3 regions of the Streptomyces sp. NPDC107538 genome follow, and region 2 is predicted to be linked to each of the others. Evidence: riboswitches for the same ligand, from Rfam matches in the RefSeq annotation. Region 2 holds a riboswitch; each other region holds the start of a gene.
The links. Region 2 has a riboswitch for cyclic di-AMP ahead of ACZ7MG_RS18820 (transglycosylase family protein). Riboswitches for the same ligand answer to the same signal wherever they lie in the genome.
Positions count from the first base shown of each region.

Region 1: it holds a riboswitch for cyclic di-AMP, as region 2 does, so the genes downstream of both, ACZ7MG_RS27650 (M23 family metallopeptidase) here and ACZ7MG_RS18820 (transglycosylase family protein) in region 2, are expected to answer to the same signal.
Region 3: it holds a riboswitch for cyclic di-AMP, as region 2 does, so the genes downstream of both, ACZ7MG_RS33685 (M23 family metallopeptidase) here and ACZ7MG_RS18820 (transglycosylase family protein) in region 2, are expected to answer to the same signal.

Region 1 is NZ_JBVKAY010000008.1:146,149-151,938, forward strand. It holds gene ACZ7MG_RS27640 (M16 family metallopeptidase) at 1-248, shown strand, start outside; gene ACZ7MG_RS27645 (M16 family metallopeptidase) at 245-1,633, shown strand; cyclic di-AMP (ydaO/yuaA leader) riboswitch at 1,870-2,043, shown strand; gene ACZ7MG_RS27650 (M23 family metallopeptidase) at 2,056-2,844, shown strand; gene ACZ7MG_RS27655 (GntR family transcriptional regulator) at 3,049-3,753, shown strand; gene ACZ7MG_RS27660 (HPr family phosphocarrier protein) at 3,948-4,229, opposite strand; gene ACZ7MG_RS27665 (bifunctional acetate--CoA ligase family protein/GNAT family N-acetyltransferase) at 4,432-5,790, shown strand, end outside.
Region 2 is NZ_JBVKAY010000005.1:91,593-97,382, forward strand. It holds gene ACZ7MG_RS18800 (Ppx/GppA phosphatase family protein) at 1-544, opposite strand, end outside; gene ACZ7MG_RS18805 (DUF501 domain-containing protein) at 541-1,092, opposite strand; gene ACZ7MG_RS18810 (FtsB family cell division protein) at 1,163-1,660, opposite strand; gene eno (phosphopyruvate hydratase) at 1,783-3,063, opposite strand; gene ACZ7MG_RS18820 (transglycosylase family protein) at 3,424-4,131, opposite strand; cyclic di-AMP (ydaO/yuaA leader) riboswitch at 4,136-4,317, opposite strand; gene ACZ7MG_RS18825 (LysM peptidoglycan-binding domain-containing protein) at 4,500-5,567, opposite strand; gene ACZ7MG_RS18830 (cytochrome P450 family protein) at 5,694-5,790, opposite strand, start outside.
Region 3 is NZ_JBVKAY010000013.1:24,908-30,697, forward strand. It holds partial or broken gene ACZ7MG_RS33670 (ISL3 family transposase) at 1-40, shown strand, start outside; gene ACZ7MG_RS33675 (ISAs1 family transposase) at 539-1,339, shown strand; partial or broken gene ACZ7MG_RS33680 (aldo/keto reductase) at 1,509-1,640, opposite strand; gene ACZ7MG_RS33685 (M23 family metallopeptidase) at 1,832-2,899, opposite strand; cyclic di-AMP (ydaO/yuaA leader) riboswitch at 2,910-3,071, opposite strand; gene ACZ7MG_RS33690 (PP2C family protein-serine/threonine phosphatase) at 3,347-4,477, opposite strand; gene ACZ7MG_RS33695 (GTP cyclohydrolase II) at 4,603-5,250, opposite strand; gene ACZ7MG_RS33700 (MarR family winged helix-turn-helix transcriptional regulator) at 5,407-5,790, opposite strand, start outside.

The sequences.
Region 1 (5,790 bases), on a different contig from region 2:
GCCGCGCCGACGAACTGTGCCGGTTCGCGGTCCTGTTCGGTGACCCGAAGCTCGCCCTGACCGCCGTCGACCGCGTCCTGGAGGTGACGGCCGACGAGGTCCAGGAGATCGCCAAGGCCCGCCTGCGGCCCGACAACCGCGCGGTGCTCGTGTACGAGCCCGTCGCCGCCGAAGAGGACGCCGAAGAGGAAGGCGTCGCGGCCGAGGCCGCCGAAACCACCGACGAGACCGAGGAGTCGGCGAAGTGACCGAGCTCGCGACCATGGACTTCCACCCGCAGCCCCAGGCCGGCGACGCCCGCCCCTGGGCGTTCCCGGCGCCCGAGCGCGGCACCCTGGACAACGGCCTGACCGTGCTGCGCTGCCACCGCCCCGGCCAGCAGGTCGTCGCCGTCGAGGTCGTCCTCGACGCGCCCCTGGACGCCGAGCTGGCCGGTCTCGACGGTGTCGCCACCATCATGACCAGGGCGTTCTCCGAGGGCACCGACAAGCACTCGGCCGAGGAGTTCGCCGCCGAGCTGGAGCGCTGCGGCGCCACCCTCGACTCGCACGCCGACCACCCCGGCGTACGCCTGTCCCTCGAAGTGCCCGTGTCGCGGCTGGAGAAGGCCCTCGGGCTGCTCGCCGACGCCCTGCGGGCCCCCGCGTTCGACGACAGCGAGATCGAGCGGCTGGTGGCCAACCGGCTCGACGAGATCCCGCACGAGACCGCCAGCCCCGGCCGCAGGGCCGCCAAGGAGCTCTCCCGGCAGCTGTTCCCGGCCGCCTCCCGGATGTCGCGGCCCCGCCAGGGCACCGAGGAGACCGTCGAGGGCATCGACTCCGCGGCCGTACGCGCCTTCTACGAGCGGCATGTACGCCCCGCGACGGCCACCGCCGTGATCGTCGGCGACCTCACCGGCGTCGACCTCGACGCGCTGCTCGGCGACACCCTGGGCGCGTGGACGGGCTCCCCGGCCAAGCCGAGCGCCGTGCCGTCGGTGACCGCCGACGACACCGGCCGCGTGATCATCGTGGACCGTCCGGGCTCCGTGCAGACGCAGTTGCTCATCGGCCGGGTGGGCGCCGACCGCCACGACCGGGTGTGGCCGGCCCAGGTACTCGGCACCTACTGCCTCGGCGGCACCCTCACGTCCCGGCTGGACCGCGTGCTGCGCGAGGAGAAGGGCTACACCTACGGGGTGCGCGCGTTCGGCCAGGTGCTGCGCTCCGCGCCCGACGGCTCCGGTGTCGCCATGCTCGCCATCAGCGGCTCCGTGGACACCCCGAACACCGGTCCGGCGCTCGACGACCTGTGGACGGTCCTGCGCACCCTGGCCGCCGAGGGGCTGACCGACGCCGAACGCGACGTCGCCGTACAGAACCTGGTCGGGGTCGCCCCCCTCAAGTTCGAGACGGCCGCGGCCGTGGCGAGCACGCTGGCCGACCAGGTCGAGCAGTACCTGCCGGACGACTACCAGTCGACGCTGTACCGCCAACTCGCCGCCACCGGCACCGTGGAGGCCACCGCGGCCGCCGTGAGCGCCTTCCCGGTGGACCGTCTGGTGACCGTCCTCGTCGGGGACGCCGCGCAGATCGAGGAGCCGGTCAGGGCCCTCGGAATCGGCGAAGTCACCGTCGTACCCGCCGAGTAGAGGCCGAGTAGAGGCAGGGCGGAAGCCGAGGAGAAACCGGACGGAACGGCGCACGCGCGTGAGGCCCTGGTGACTGAAGAGTCACCAGGGCCCATGTTTGTCCGTATTGATGGCGGAGGTTGCGTGTCTGACCTGTGGCGTAGTTAACAAATCCTGTGATCCGTTTGTTATTTCGAAGACGGCCCACTTAGCGTCGGTCCGGCTGTTCGTCAGATGTTCGCCGCAGCCGCGGCACCGGACAGTCATCGCCGAGTCCCCGTATGGCGCGAGCCAGGGGAGCCGGGGACCCACCGAAGTCCCTGGGGTGAATCGGGTGCCCTTCGCGAGCCACGCGAAACGGGGGGCAGCCGTAGGAGACCTTCCTGCTCCGAACCCGTCAGCTAACCCGGTAGGCGAGAGGGAAGGAAAGGACCAGCCACTTCATGGCGTTCACCCGCGCCCCCGGGAAGCACCGCCGTCCCGGCCGTGTACAGCGCACGACCACGAGGAACGTGGGCGTCGCCGCTCTCACCACCACCGGTGTCTTCGGGACCCTGGCCGGACCCGCGCTCGCCGCGGAGGAGCCCGCCGTCGAGCAGACCGGCCTGAACCAGATCATCACCCTCGGCGACACGGTCGCCGATCAGGTCGACGCACAGGCCGCCGCCCAGGAGCAGGCCGCCGAGGTGGCCGCCGTCAAGAAGAAGGCGCAGGAGGAGGCCCGCAAGGCCGCCGCCGAGAAGGCCGAGCAGGAACGTGCCGCCGCCAAGGAGCGCGAGGAGATCAAGGCCCGTGCCGCCCGCGCGGCCGAGCGCGAGCGCCTGAACACCTATGTCTCGCCCATCAGCGGCTCCTACATCTCCACCGGCTACAAGGCCGGCGGCGCCGTCTGGTCCTCCGGCAGCCACACCGGTGTCGACTTCCACGCCGCGTCCGGCACCACCGTCCTCGCGGTCGGCTCCGGCACCGTCGTCGAGGCGGGCTGGGGCGGTGCGTACGGCAACAACATCGTGATCAAGATGGTTGACGGCACGTACACCCAGTACGGCCACCTGTCGTCCATCGGCGTCTCCGTCGGCCAGACGGTCACGCCCGGCCAGCAGATCGGCCTCTCCGGGGCGACCGGCAACGTCACCGGCCCGCACCTGCACTTCGAGGCCCGGACGACCGCCGAGTACGGCTCGGACATCGACCCCGTCGCGTATCTGCGCTCGCACGGTGTGAACGTCTGACGGACCCACCGCTTTGAGGAGGCCCCGGCTCATCGAGCCGGGGCTTTCCTCGTTGTGCGTACCTGTGGTGACGTGACGTACCTCCTGTCCAAAAAATATCCCTGGATTCCGGCCCGCCATCGGAAATTCCGGCTCGCTGCAATAGAGTCGCTGGAACACACGTCAACTATCGACGTTTCACGGGGATTAAGACGGAGGTCGGTCATGCGTATTCCGGCGCACTCGGTATGCACGGCGATCCGGGATGACATCGTCGCGGGTGTCTACGAGCGCGGCAGCCGTCTCACCGAGGAACTGCTCGCCCGCCGGTACGGCGTCAGCCGGGTCCCCGTGCGCGAGGCGCTGCGCACCCTGGAGGCCGAGGGGTTCGTGGTGACCCGCCGGCACGCGGGCGCGTGCGTCGCCGAGCCGACCGAGCAGGAGGCCGCGGACCTGCTGGAGATGCGCATGCTGCTGGAGCCGCTCGGTGCCGCCCGCGCCGCCCAGCGGCGCACGGAGGCGCACCTCAAGGTGTTGCGCGGCCTGGTCAGACTGGGCCAGGAGCGGGCCAGGAGGGGCACCAGCGACGATCTGCGCTCCCTGGGCGGCTGGTTCCATGAAACGCTCGCACAGGCGTCCGGCAGCCCCGCCCTGACCTCGACACTCGCCCAGCTGCGGCACAAGATCGCCTGGATGTACGCGGTCGAGGCGCCCGCCGACCCCGTGGAGTCCTGGGCGGAGCACGGCGGCATCGTGGACGCCGTCGCACGCGGCGACAGCGACCGGGCCCGGACGATCACCTCCCTGCACACCGAGCGCGCCACCGCCGCGCACCGGCTCCGATTTCCGGCCGGGGCCGCCGGGACGGAACGCCCGGACCGTGTGAGGACTTCGCAACACCCCGTAAACATGCCGAGCCTGCGGCATTAACACGGAAGCCGTATACAAAGAGGGAAGAATTCCGTGGGGCATTATTTCTGCTGCCCGCAGAACGGAATCAGGACGTAAATGCGAAGGGCTCGCCCGATAAAACGGACGAGCCCTTCGGCGTTTGTGCGGGTGATGTGTGTGGGAGGCTTTTCAGGCCTTTCCGCCGCGGTCACCCGTTGCGGTCGCCCGGTCGGTCAGACCGTCTCGGGGAGTTCTTCGAGCCCCTCGGCGACGAGCTTGGCCAGACGGTCGAGCGCGATGTCCGCGCCCTCGGCGTCGGAGGCGAGCACGATCTCCTCGCCGCCCTGGGCGCCGAGGCCCAGGACCGCCAGCATGGAGGCCGCGTTGACGGGGTTCCCGTCGGCCTTGGCGATCGTCACGGGGATACCGGAGGCCGTGGTGGCCCGGACGAAGATGGATGCGGGGCGGGCGTGGAGGCCCTCGGCCCAGCCGACGTTGACGCGGCGCTCAGCCATGTTGATGCTGCCCTTCAGGTGTCTCGGGTGCTGCAGAGAGGTCTAGACCGGGTTGTCTAGACCAGTTTCCCATATGGGGCGACGTACCGGAACGGGCCCACGGCCTGACCACGAACCGGCTGTCGCGCTTGTGTCGTGCTTCTGTTGTGCCTCCCCAGACTGGCCCGCGCCGCATGCGTACGCGAGCCGTACTCTGGGGCCCATGCAGACCTCGCCGGACCGGCACGAGTACCCCGCCCACTGGGAGGCCGACGTGGTGCTGCGCGACGGCGGCACCGCACGCATCAGGCCCATCACCGTCGATGACGCCGAGCGTCTTGTCAGCTTCTACGAGCAGGTCTCGGACGAGTCGAAGTACTACCGCTTCTTCGCGCCGTACCCTCGCCTGTCCGCCAAGGACGTCCACCGCTTCACGCACCACGACTTCGTGGACCGGGTGGGGCTCGCCGCCACGGTCGGCGGCGAGTTCATCGCCACCGTACGCTACGACCGCATCGGCGCCGACGGCATGGCCGCGTCCGCCCCCGCCGACGAGGCCGAGGTCGCCTTCCTCGTCCAGGACGCCCACCAGGGCCGCGGCGTCGCCTCGGCCCTCCTCGAACACATCGCCGCCGTCGCCCGCGAACGCGGCATCAGACGCTTCGCCGCCGAGGTGCTCCCCGCCAACACCAAGATGATCAAGGTGTTCACCGACGCCGGGTACCAGCAGAAACGCAGCTTCGAGGACGGCGTCGTCCGCCTGGAGTTCGACCTGGAGCCCACCGACCGCTCCCTCGCCGTGCAGCGCGCCCGGGAGCAGCGGGCCGAGGCCAGATCCGTGCAGCGGCTGCTCGCCCCCGGCTCGGTCGCCGTCGTCGGCGCCGGGCGCACGCCGGGCGGAGTGGGCCGCGGCCTGCTCGCCAACCTCCGGGACGCCGGCTTCACCGGGCGGCTGTACGCGGTGAACAGGGCCCTCGGGGAGGACGAGAAGGATCTCGACGGGGTGCCCGCACACCGGTCCGTCACCGACATCGAGGGCCCCGTCGACCTCGCGGTCGTCGCCGTCCCGGCCGCCCACGTCCCCGAGGTCGTCGCCGAGTGCGGGGAACACGGCGTGCAGGGACTGGTGGTCGTCTCCGCCGGGTACGCCGAGAGCGGCCCCGACGGGCGCGAGCGCCAGCGCGAACTGGTGCGCCAGGCCCGCACCTACGGCATGCGCATCATCGGGCCGAACGCCTTCGGGATCATCAACACCGCCGCCGACGTACGGCTCAACGCCTCGCTCGCCCCCGAGGTGCCCCGCCCCGGGCGCATCGGCCTCTTCGCCCAGTCCGGCGCCATCGGTATCGCGCTGCTGTCCCGGCTGCACCGGCGCGGGGGAGGGGTCACCGGCGTCACGGGCGTCTCCACCTTCGTGTCGTCCGGCAACCGCGCGGACGTCTCCGGGAACGACGTCCTGCAGTACTGGTACGAGGACCCGCACACCGATGTCGTCCTCATGTATCTGGAGTCCATCGGCAACCCGCGCAAGTTCACCCGCCTCGCCCGGCGCACGGCGGCGGTCAAGCCGCTCGTGGTGGTG
Region 2 (5,790 bases):
GGTCGACGACCACGCCGTCCCGGACGAGGTGCCGCTCGGTCAGCCGGACGCAGCCGATGTCCACGGAACGGGCGGCGCGCACGTGGTCGTCGCCGACGACGAACTCGGTGGAGCCGCCGCCGATGTCCACGACCAGATACGGCCGGGTCAGGTCGGTGCGCCCGGTCAGCTCCTTGGTGGCGCCGGTGAAGGAGAACTCGGCCTCCTGGTCACCGGAGATCACCTCGGGCTCGACGCCGAGGATGTCGAACACCCCACGCACGAACTCGTCCCGGTTCTCGGCGTCGCGGGAGGCGGAGGTGGCGACGAAGCGGACCCGCTCGGCGCCCAGTTCCTTGATGACGGCCGCGTACTCCCGGCAGGCCGCGAAGGTCCGCTGCAGCGCCTCGGGGGCCAGTCTGCCCGTACGGTCGACGCCCTGGCCGAGCCGGACGATGGTCATCCGCCGGTCCAGCTCGACGAGTTCACCGGTGGCCGGGTCCGCGTCGGCGACGAGGAGCCGGATGGAGTTCGTACCGCAGTCGACGGCGGCGACCCGGGTCACCGGGCGTCCTCCTGCCCGGTCTTCTCGGGCGCCGACGCCGGCACCACGCACGGGCCCTTGGCCCACCACTCCGGCAGCATCGCGATCGCCTCGTCGCCCAGCGGGTTGACGCCGGGGCCGGCGGCCAGCGAGTGGCCGACGAGGACGTGCAGGCACTTCACCCGGTCCGGCATGCCGCCCGCGCTGGGAAAGCCCTCCAGGACCTCGATCTCGTCGCGGCGGGCGATGTAGTCCTCGTGCGCGGCCCGGTAGGCGGCGGCCAGTTCGGGGTCCGTCGCCAGGCGTTCCGTCATCTCCTTCATCACGCCGTTCGCCTCCAGCGTGCCGATCGCGGAGGCGGCGCGCGGGCACGTCAGGTAGTACGTCGTGGGGAAGGGCGTCCCGTCCGGCAGGCGCGGCGCCGTCTCGACGACGTCCGGCTGTCCGCAGGGGCAGCGGTGCGCGATCGCGCGCAGCCCGCGCGGCGGGCGGCCCAACTGCTGCTGGAAGGCCTCGACATCGGCGTCGGTCGGCTCGGTGCGCTCGGTGGGCGGCGGAGGGGTCTGCATAACCTGCTACTCAAGTCCTCGGTGTGGCTGATCGGTTCACGGTCACGGGGTGACGGTCACGGCCTGACGGTCACGGGGTGACCGTTCGGCTGTCGGCGGCGTCGGCCTTGTCGACCCCGTCCCAGACATTGGTGTACCAGGGACGGTCGGCCGCCCCCTGCGTCGTACGGGACTGCTTCGCCGCGTCCGGGTCGATCATGGTGTAGCCGGTCTCGCCCGGCATCACATAGTGCAGCCGCTCCCGGATGCGCTGCTCGGCGTACGCGTCGTCCTGCCAGCGCGCCTTGAGGTCGCGCAACTCCTCGACGCGCTCGCGCGCCTCCTGGCGCTCCCGCCGTACGTCGGCGATCTCGGCGCGCTGGGAGACGTACTGCCTTATGGGATAGGCGAGCGCCACGATCATCGAGCAGAGGACGAGGGCGAGCAGCGCGGCCCGGCCGGTCAGCCGGGAGCGGCGGACCTGGCGCTTGGCCTGGGAGCGGTAGACCCGGGCGGCCGTCTGCTCACCGAGCACCTTCAGCCGGGTCGCGGTGGAGAAACGGTCCCGGTCCCGGTCCTTCACGGCCATGTCCCGCTTCCCCTTCCGCCTCTGCCTGTCTCCTGCGCGCATGTGCGTACGTCCCCGCACACGGTACGGGACCGAGTACGGGGACGTACGTACGACGCTTCCTACTTGCCGACCGCCGGGAGTCAGCCCTTGAAGCGGGGGAAGGCGCTGCGGCCGGCGTAGACCGCGGCGTCGTCGAGGATCTCCTCGATGCGCAGCAGTTGGTTGTACTTGGCGACGCGGTCCGAGCGGGCCGGGGCGCCGGTCTTGATCTGACCGCAGTTCACGGCGACGGCGAGGTCGGCGATGGTGACGTCCTCGGTCTCGCCGGAGCGGTGGGACATCATGCACTTGAAGCCGTTGCGCTGGGCCATCTCGACGGCGTCCAGGGTCTCGGTCAGCGAGCCGATCTGGTTGACCTTGACGAGCAGGGCGTTGGCCGAGCCCTCCTCGATGCCGCGGGCGAGACGCTCGGGGTTGGTGACGAAGAGGTCGTCGCCGACGATCTGGACCTTGTCGCCGAGCTTCTCGGTGATGGTGTTCCAGCCGGCCCAGTCGTCCTCGAACAGCGGGTCCTCGATGGAGACGAGCGGGTAGGCCGCGACGAGGTCGGCGTAGTACTCCGTCATCTCGGCGGCGGAGCGCTCCTTGCCCTCGAAGGTGTAGACGCCGTCCTTGTAGAACTCGGAGGCGGCGACGTCGAGGGCGAGGGCGATCTGCTCGCCGGGGGTGTAACCGGCCTCCTTGATGGCCTCGATGATGAGGTCGAGGGCGGCGCGGTTGGACTCCAGGTTCGGGGCGAAGCCGCCCTCGTCGCCGAGGCCCGTGGACAGGCCCTTGGTCTTCAGCACCTTCTTGAGGGTGTGGTAGACCTCGGCGCCCCAGCGCAGGGCCTCGGAGAAGGACTCCGCGCCGATCGGGGCGATCATGAACTCCTGGATGTCCACGTTGGAGTCGGCGTGCGAGCCGCCGTTCAGGATGTTCATCATCGGAACGGGCAGCAGGTGCGCGTTCGGGCCGCCCAGGTAGCGGAAGAGCGGGAGGTCGCTGGCCTCGGAGGCGGCGTGGGCGACGGCGAGGGAGACGCCGAGGATGGCGTTGGCGCCGAGGGAGCCCTTGTTGTCGGTGGCGTCCAGGTCGAACATCGCCTGGTCGATCAGGCGCTGCTCGGTGGCGTCGTAGCCGACGAGCTCCGGGCCGATCTGCTCGATGACCGCGAGGACGGCCTTCTCGACGCCCTTGCCGAGGTAGCGGTTCGGGTCACCGTCACGCAGCTCGATGGCCTCGAAGGCACCGGTGGAGGCGCCGGACGGAACGGCGGCACGACCCGTGCTGCCGTCGTCGAGGCCGACCTCGACCTCGACGGTGGGGTTGCCTCGCGAGTCGAGGATTTCCCGGGCTACGACGACGTCGATGGACGGCACGAGCATCTCCTTCATGGAATGTGACGCTGAAAGTGCGGGGCCCGCGGGCCTTGCGACTAGAGCCTAACCGCCCCCGGGCCGTCGGCAGCCGACCGACCGTCCCGTGGACAGACAGACGGTACCCATTGTTTCAGTCCGGAACAAAGGGGGGGTGGGCGAGAAAGTGAACAGAACAAAGAAAAGCCCCGCCCCGGTGCGTACGGGGGAATGCGCACCGAGGCGGGGAGCCCGTGGGGACGGGGGGACGGCCCTCACGAGGTCTTCACTATGGAGGACACGGATGTGAGCGGGCTGTGGTTCAGCTGGGGAGCGGCCGGATTTTTCGGCCCAGCCTGACCCGTCCCACCGGGCTGCGACGGGTCAGCTCAGGTGGAGCTGCTGGCCCGGGAAGATGAAGTCGGCGTCGTCGATGATGTCCTTGTTCAGCTCGAAGAGCTTCTCCCAGCCACCCTTGACGTTCTCCTTCTCGGCGATGGCGCTGAGGGTGTCGCCCTTGACGACCTTGTACTCGCCGTCGCCCTTCTTGACCTTCTTGCCGGTCGGGGTCTCGACGGTGGCGCGCTCGGAGGAGCGGGAGGCGCGGGTGTCCTCGGTGCTCTTCTGAGTGCTCTCCTGGGTGCTCTTCTGCGTGTTCTGCTGCGTGGAGGAGCCGGAGTTCGAGTTGCCGCTGGAGGCGGCGGCGCCGTCGTACGAGGCGCTGGACAGGCCGGTGCCGCAGACCGGCCAGGCACCCTTGCCCTGGCCCGCGAGGACCTTCTCGGCGACCGCGATCTGCTGGGCCTTGCTCGCCTGGTCGGCGGTGGAGGCGTACTGCGTACCGCCGTAGGCGGCCCAGGTGGAGGCGGAGAACTGCAGGCCGCCGTAGTAGCCGTTGCCGGTGTTGATGGACCAGTTGCCGCCGGACTCGCACTGGGCGACGGTGTCCCACTCGGAGGCGGTGGCGGCGGAGGCGCTGCCGGCGGCCATCAGCGGGGCGGCGATGGCGGCGGCGCCGGTGACACCGGCGACGGCGATGGCGCGAGCGGCCTTGGACGGGCGACGGTGCTTGCCCTTGCTGGAGAACAGCATGGAGAGATCCCCTCACCGACGCCTGCGAGGTGAGCTGTCGGGTTCGGGCCGGTTGAGTTGCCCGGCCGCGGGACGCTCGCCTTTCGGCTCGCATCACGCGGCTTCACCCCGAGCCGGTCCAGCGTGAACCGCTGGGCCCGGCACTTACCTTGGGTCCCCCGCTCCTGCCTACGGCGCTTGACGCGACGACTGTTCCCTCACGGCCGTTGGCAGGATTCGGCGTACGACCGCAGGGGCCCGCTGTGGCGAGCGGTCACGACCGTAAACAGGTGATTGCCCGAATTTCAAAGACGATCACGGGGTCTGTGATTCATCTCCCACATAGATCAAAACGGGCATTCAGGTGCGAACCATGACCTGAACTGTCGCTACTTTTCGCCCGTTTCGGCACCGACTTCGAGGGTCTGACCGGGAAGGATAAGGTCCGGGTCAGTTCCGACCGTGTCCTCGTTCTCCGCGTACAGCCCGCGCCACCCGCCGTCCAGGCCGAGCGAGTTCACGATGCCCGTCAGACTGTCGCCCGCCTGGACGGTGTACGCGCCGTCGACGGCCTCGCGCGCCGCGTCGGCGCCGCGGGAGGCGTGGCGGCCGGAGGACTTGGAGTCGGCGGAGCGGGAGTCGTCGCCGGCCGCGTCCGTGCCGGTGCCGGTGCCGGTCTCTGTGCCGGCTTCGGAGCTCTCGTCGGCGCTGGCGCCACGGTGGCGGCCGGTGCCGCCGTCACTGTCGTCGGCGGTCGAAGAGCTGTCGTTCTGTGACGACTTGCCCGAGTTCGTTCCGGTTTCGACCTTGATGGAACCGTCAGAGCCCTCGGCGCCCTCGGCGTTCGCGCTGGAGTCGGTCGAATCGGCCGAATCGGCCGACGCGTCCGCATCGGTGGACTTGGCCGAGTCGGTTCCGTCGGCCTTGCCGGTCTTGTCGGTCTCGCCGGTCTTGCCGCTTTCGTCGGCCGAGGGGGACGAATCGGAAGTACCGGAGGTACCTGCGGTGTCGGACCCGTCGGACGAACCGTCCGCCTTCGTCGAGCCGTCGGTCACGCCCGTGTCCACGTCGGCGGAACCGGAGTCGCCGCCGAGATTGTGGAGCAGTCCGCAGGTGGCCCAGACGCCGACGCCCTGGTCGGCGAGCGCCTTCTCGGCGACCGCGATCTGCTGGGAGCGGCTGGCCTGGTCGGCGGTCGTCGCGTAGTCGAGACCGCCGTACTTCTCCCAGTTGGCCTGGGTCAACTGGAGGCCGCCGTAGCGTCCGTTCCCGGTGTCCGCGCTCCATGAGCCGCCGCTCTCGCACTCCGCGACCTGGTCCCAGGTGGTTCCGCTGGCCGCGCTCGCGCCGGTGGCGCCGAGGAGGGGGATGGCGATGGCCGATCCGGTCACTCCGGCCGCGACGAGCAGGGCCGGAGCCTGACGGGGGCGACGGTGACGACCGTTCCCGGAGAGCATGCGGTTGCCTTTCACACGACAGCAGTGACCCGTGCGAAGGGTGTGGTGCCCCCTTCGCACTGACGTGTGAACGTAGCCGCAGTCGATCAGTTGTCACAAGTTAATGCAGCGCAGATCACGTGAAGATCACAGACTTGAGGGAGCGTCATCTTCTGCCGCGGAATGGGGTAGTGCTACGGGTCGCTCACGGGCTCCCAGGGGCCGCTGCCGCGGGGTGAATTCG
Region 3 (5,790 bases), on a different contig from region 2:
CACAGGCTTCACCCTGCTCCGGCACCGCATCCTCCTCGGATCATGGCACGCTCCGTCACCACCGAATGCGGGACAGGGCCTTCGCTACCACCGATCACGGGACAGAGCCGCTCGCTTTACAGACCCCGGGTCGGCGAAGTGGTCACGTGAGGTCTGGATGGCTTCCTCCTTGTCGACCCGAAGTGGATCTTCGAATCCCGGCTGGATGGCAGGTTAGGGACGGTTGTTCGGGAGGCCGACCGGTCTGAGCCTGTCCTGCGTGTGGTCTCCGGCAGTCGGTTGGCGGGGACCATTCGTGATCCGGGGCTCGGGCTCCGAGGCAAGGGTCATCGGAAGTTCACGGGGCCGATTGGTCCGTGTGCTGTGGGTTGCGGCCGTCGGATGCCCCGCAGTACGCGCTGGGTGGCCTCGGCTTCGCGGCCGATCCGCTTACCGGTCTGCGACCGGTGACACGCTGGACGCGGCGACCGGCGCGTTTCTGCAGACCGGAACGCCGCCCCCGGCCGAGCCGGAGACGAAGGCGGGGCCGGTGCGGCGGGTGATCGCGGTCGACGGCAAGGTGGTACGCGGTTCGCGGAACAAGACCGCCACGGCGATTCAGCTGCCGGCGGCGAGGGACCACCGCGGCGTGGTCCTGGCCCAGCGACAGGCCGCCTCCAAGAGCGACGAGATCCCCTCCTTCGCACCCCTGCTGGACGGACTGGATCTACAGAGCTCGGTGGTGACTGCCGACGCCCTGCACACCCAGCATGATCAGGGGGCCTGTCTGATCGGCCACGGCGCTCACTGCGTGGCTGTCGTGAAGAAGAACCATCCCGGTTTGTACGCCCAGGTCAGGAAGCTGCCCTGGCATGACGTCCCGCTCGGGCACCGCACACGCGACCACGCCCACCACCCCACCGGGAAGCTGTCCATCGAGCGCGTCCACCTGATCACCAGCCCGAGCGTCTTCGACGCCACCTGCACTGAACTCGCCACCTGGATCAGAGGCCACCGGGGCATCGAGAGACTACCTCAGGCCACCATCTCGGAATCGATGCCCGGGGAACTCAAGCTCATGGTTTGGCTCATGGCCGGATGTGGGCTGCGAATCGGTGAGACCACGGCCATCACCCTTGGGCAGTTCGGCTTGAGCGCCGGAATGAGCGCTGTGGACCGTCAGCTTGCGAACGACGGAGAGAACACCCCGGCGAGGGATGGACCTCTGCGGCTCAGAACGCGACCAAGGGCAAGGGACGTTCCATGCAGGTGCGGAAGATCAAGTGGCGGGAGGACGGGGAAGCCCGGATGGTGCCTCTGCCCGATGCGGGGGCCGAGCACGTCGATCCGCACTCTCTGAGGCACTACTTCGCCAGTGCCGCTCTCGCGGGCGGAATGCCCGTCGATTCCGGAACGTCATGGACGCTGCACTTGCGGGCGGGCTCACGGTCGAGATCGACGGTGAAGGAACCGAGTCGGGTGATGACTCGGGGGACGTGGCGGCCGAAGCGTGCTGACTTCGGGCTGACGGCGTCGGCCGCGGCCTTGATGCTGGCCGCCGTCAGGCCCTTGTACTCGGGGTGCTGGCTCACCTTGGTCGCGATGACCACGTCGGCGCGGTTGCCGCGCGCCTTCGCCCACTTGCCGATGATCCGCTCGGAGCCGTGTAGGCGTCGAGGACGGCGAAAAGGAGGAGTAGTCATGTCGGTCGTCAACCTGGGCATCGGATGCCTGCGTTCCGGTCCTGCGTGAACGGTGCGTGAAACCGGCGGGCGGGAGCGGCTGTACGACGACAGCGACGCCGCGTGGCCTCCGGGAGGCCACGCGGCGTCGTTGTCGTCGTACTGGGGGGTTACGGAGTGAGGCCCTTGCTGCGGAGCCACGCCGCCGGGTCGATGCCGCCGGCCGAGCCCGCCGCGTGGACCTCCATGTGGAGGTGGGCGCCGGTGACGTTGCCGGTGGCGCCGACGCGGCCGATGACGTCGCCGGTGGCGACCTTCTGGCCGACGCTGACGCCGATGGAGGACTGGTGGGCGTACCAGATCTCGGTGCCGTCATCGAGGGTGAGGACGGTCTTGTAGCCGTAGGAGCCCTCGTAGCCGGCCTGGGTGATCGTGCCGCTGCCGACGGCCTTGATCAGGGTGCCGGTGGGGGCCGCGAAGTCGAGGCCGGTGTGGTAGCCGGAGGACCAGTAGGGGCCGGCCTGGCCGAAGGTGGAGGTGAGGGTGTACGAGGAGGTGGGAAGCGTGAACTGCTTGGCGAGGGAGGCGAGGCGCTCGGCCTCCTTCTTCGCCGCGGCCTCCTCGGCCGCCTTCTTCTTGGCGGCGGCCTCCTTGGCCTCCGCCTCCTTCTTCTCCTGGGCGGCCTGCTCGGCGGCCTTGTCCGCGGCGGCGGTCTGGGCGGCCTCGGCGGACGCCTTGTCGAAGGCGTCCTGCTGGGACTCGGCCTGGGCCATGATGCGGGCGCGCAGCGCCTCGCCGGCGTCGGCGGTGCCCTGCTCGGTCTCGGCGGTGGTCAGGCCGGCGTTGCTGAGCGGGGACCTGGAGGCCTCGGGCTCCGGCTGGTCGGCCTCGTCCTCGTCCTCGAAGACCGATCCGACGTTCGGCATGTCGGGCATCGAGATGGAGACCGGGGCCTTGCCGGACTGCGCGCTGGCCATCCCGGCGCCGCTGACGGCGGCTATGACACCGACGCCGAGGACCGTGGAACTGCGGGCGAGACCGTTGCGGGCGAGTACGCCGGTCTTCTTGGCGACGCGGTGCCGACCGCGAACGGGGCGAAGGGAATCCTCGCTGGGGTTCCACTCCTGCCAGGGGCCCTCGTTGTCGCTGTTGTAGCTGCCGTAGCCGAACGTCTGGCTCTCGCCGTCGCGTTGGGTCGGCACGAACGGGGCTTCGGTCGCGGACCGGTTCGACGCCACGTGGGCGTACTCCTTCCTTCCTCCTCGCCTACCGGGTTAGCTGACGGGTTCGGAGCAGGAAGGTCTCCTACGCGCGTAAACCGGACGTGCGTACTGCCACGGCGGTTTCCGTGCGATTCACCCCAGGGTGGTGGTTCCCCGGTTCCCTTGCGGGATTCGGCGCGTGAGCACGGAGCCGTCTCTTGTGACGGCTGGGACGACCGCGCTGCGTTATCGAACGTTAATAGACGCGAGTACTCCATTCCAAGCTGTTCCGAATGATCGTTCCGGCTTTCGCGCTGGACTTTACGGGTCATGGGGGGCGGAAAACGGGCGAGTTGGCGCTGACCCACGAGTAACAATTGTCCTGACGGTACGTCAGTTGTTATACGCAGGACGGTCGGACGAACACGGTCGGTGACATCGGCCGTGAGAGATGCGTGAGATGTGAGAGAGACGTGTGCGACGTCAGGGGCGGCGGATCGCCAGGAGGGCCATGTCGTCCGTCATGCGGTCGCCCGTGTGCCGGCGCACTTCGTCCGCGAGGGTCGTCAACAGGGCGCCGGGGGCGGAGAAGGTGCGCCCGGACAGGCGCGCGGCCGGGTCGTAGAAGACCCCGCGCGCGTCCCGCGCCTCGGAGAGGCCGTCGGTGTAGCAGAGCAGCGTGGCGCCGGGCGGAAAGCCGGTCTCCTCCGCGCGGTCGGGCCAGCTGCCCAGGTCCGCCATGCCCAGCGGCAGCGCGGGCCGCGGGGCGTCCAGGGTGCACAGGGTGCCGTCGGCGTGCAGCAACAGGGGCGACGGATGGCCCCGGTTGACGATCCGGACGCGGCCGGCGCCGTGCGGGAACTCCGCCAGTACGGCCGTCACGAACCCCTCGCGCTCCACCGCCGCGTCCCGGCGCGCGGCCTCCCGCCGGGTGCCCTCGCGGGCCAGCGCCCGCTCCAGCCGCTGGGCGACCGCTTCGAGCGTGGACTCCTGCTCGGCCGCCTCCCGGAACGCGCCGATCAGCACCGCCACCGCCGACACCGCCCCCAGCCCCTTGCCGCGCACATCGCCGACGATCAGCCGTACCCCGTGCGGCGAGTCCTGCACCGCGTACAGATCGCCCCCGATCGACGCCCCGGCCTGCGCCGCCTCGTACCGCGCGGCGATCTCCAGCCCGCCGATCCGCTCCTGCGGCACCGGCAGTACGGCCCGCTGCGCCGCCTCCGCGATCTCCCGGGCGGTGGCCAGCCGGGCGTCGCTGCGGCGGACGAGACGGTTGATCAGTACGGCCAGTACGGCGACGGTGGCCACCGTCGCGATCTCGGTGATCGCGTCCTCGTGGCCCGCGTCGTCGTGGAAGAGCCGTACGGCGGTGATGCCGGCCACCGACACCGCGCCGGTGATCACCGTCCCGTGCAGCGAGAACAGCGGGGCCGCCACCAGGGGCGCGGCCGTGAAGAAGGGGACCGCCGTGAACTCGCTCGGGGTGAAGTGGTCGTAGAAGAGGCCGATCGCGATCAGGAGGGCGGGGACGGCGCGGACGAGCGTGCGTGCGTACGAGAACCGCCGCCCGCCCGGCTCCCTCGCACCGTCCGCTCCCGCTCGCTGCCCCACGGATACAGGGTTTCCGGGGGCGACGAGCGGGGCGAGCCGACGGGGCCGAGTGGGCTAGTCGGAGGGGAGAGCCGGTGGGGAGGAGCGGTGAGGACCGGCGGGGAGGGCCGGGTGGGGAGGGCGCCTCAGCCCGCCGTCACCGTGAGGCCCGTCAGCTCCGGCAGCGGCAGGGTGTGCTGGGTCTGGAGGACCTTCGCGCGGAGGTAGCGGACGTTGTGGGCGGTGGTGAAGACGCCCGTGGGGACGCGGTGGCGGACGCCGACGCCCAGGTCGCGGAGCTGCTGCGCCTTGTCCGGGTTGTTGGAGAGCAGGTCCAGCTCGTCGATGCCGAGGGCGCCCAGCATCTGGGCCGCCGCCGTGTAGTCGCGGGCGTCCTCCGGCAGGCCGAGCGCCGCGTTCGCCTCGTAGGTGTCGAGGCCCTGGTCCTGGAGGGCGTACGCGTCGAGCTTGTTGTAGAGGCCGATACCCCGGCCCTCCTGGCGGAGGTAGAGGAGGACACCACCCTGGTCGGCAATCCGCTCCACCGCCTCGCGCAGCTGCGGGCCGCAGTCGCAGCGGGCCGAGCCGAAGACATCGCCGGTCAGGCACTCGGAGTGCAGCCGGACCAGCGGGGCCGTGCCGGGGGCGGGGTCGCCGAGGACGATCGCCAGGTGCTCCTGGTCGTCGACGAGGCCGTGGAAGGTGACCAGCTCGGCGTCGACGCCGTAACCGTCCTGGAAACGCAGCGGTACCCGGACGCGGGCACGCGGGGTGGCAGCGGGAAATTCGGGCATGCGGGATCTCCGGTCCTGGTGCGGGCGTCGCTGTGCTTCAGTTTTGAAGCACAGCGCTCGCAGCGACTCTAACCCGTGCTTCAAATTTCAAGCAACCGAATTGGAGCGACCTCACATTCCCGCAACACGGGAGAACTTCTGTCGGCTCCTGTCGCCCTACTGGCCGGACTGGCTCGACGTGCACGCCCGGCGGCGCCACGGGAGGTCGTCGGAGGCGGCGGCCGCCTGCGGGTCCCCGCCCTGGATCGCCCCCGCGATGGCCGCGCAGATCTCCTCGAACTGGCCGATCTGCTCAGGGCTGAGATGGTCGAAGACGGCCTTGCGGACCGTCTCGACATGGCCCGGCGCCGTGCGCTCCAGCAGGGCCATCCCCTCGTCGGTGAGCACGGCGACACTGCCCCGCTTGTCCCACTGGCAGTCCTCGCGCCGCACCACGCCGTCCTTCTCCAGCCGGGTCACGGCGTACGTCAGCCGACTGCGCGTGATCTTCAGATGCTCGGCGAGATCGGTCATCCGCATCCGGCGGTCCGGCGCCTCGGA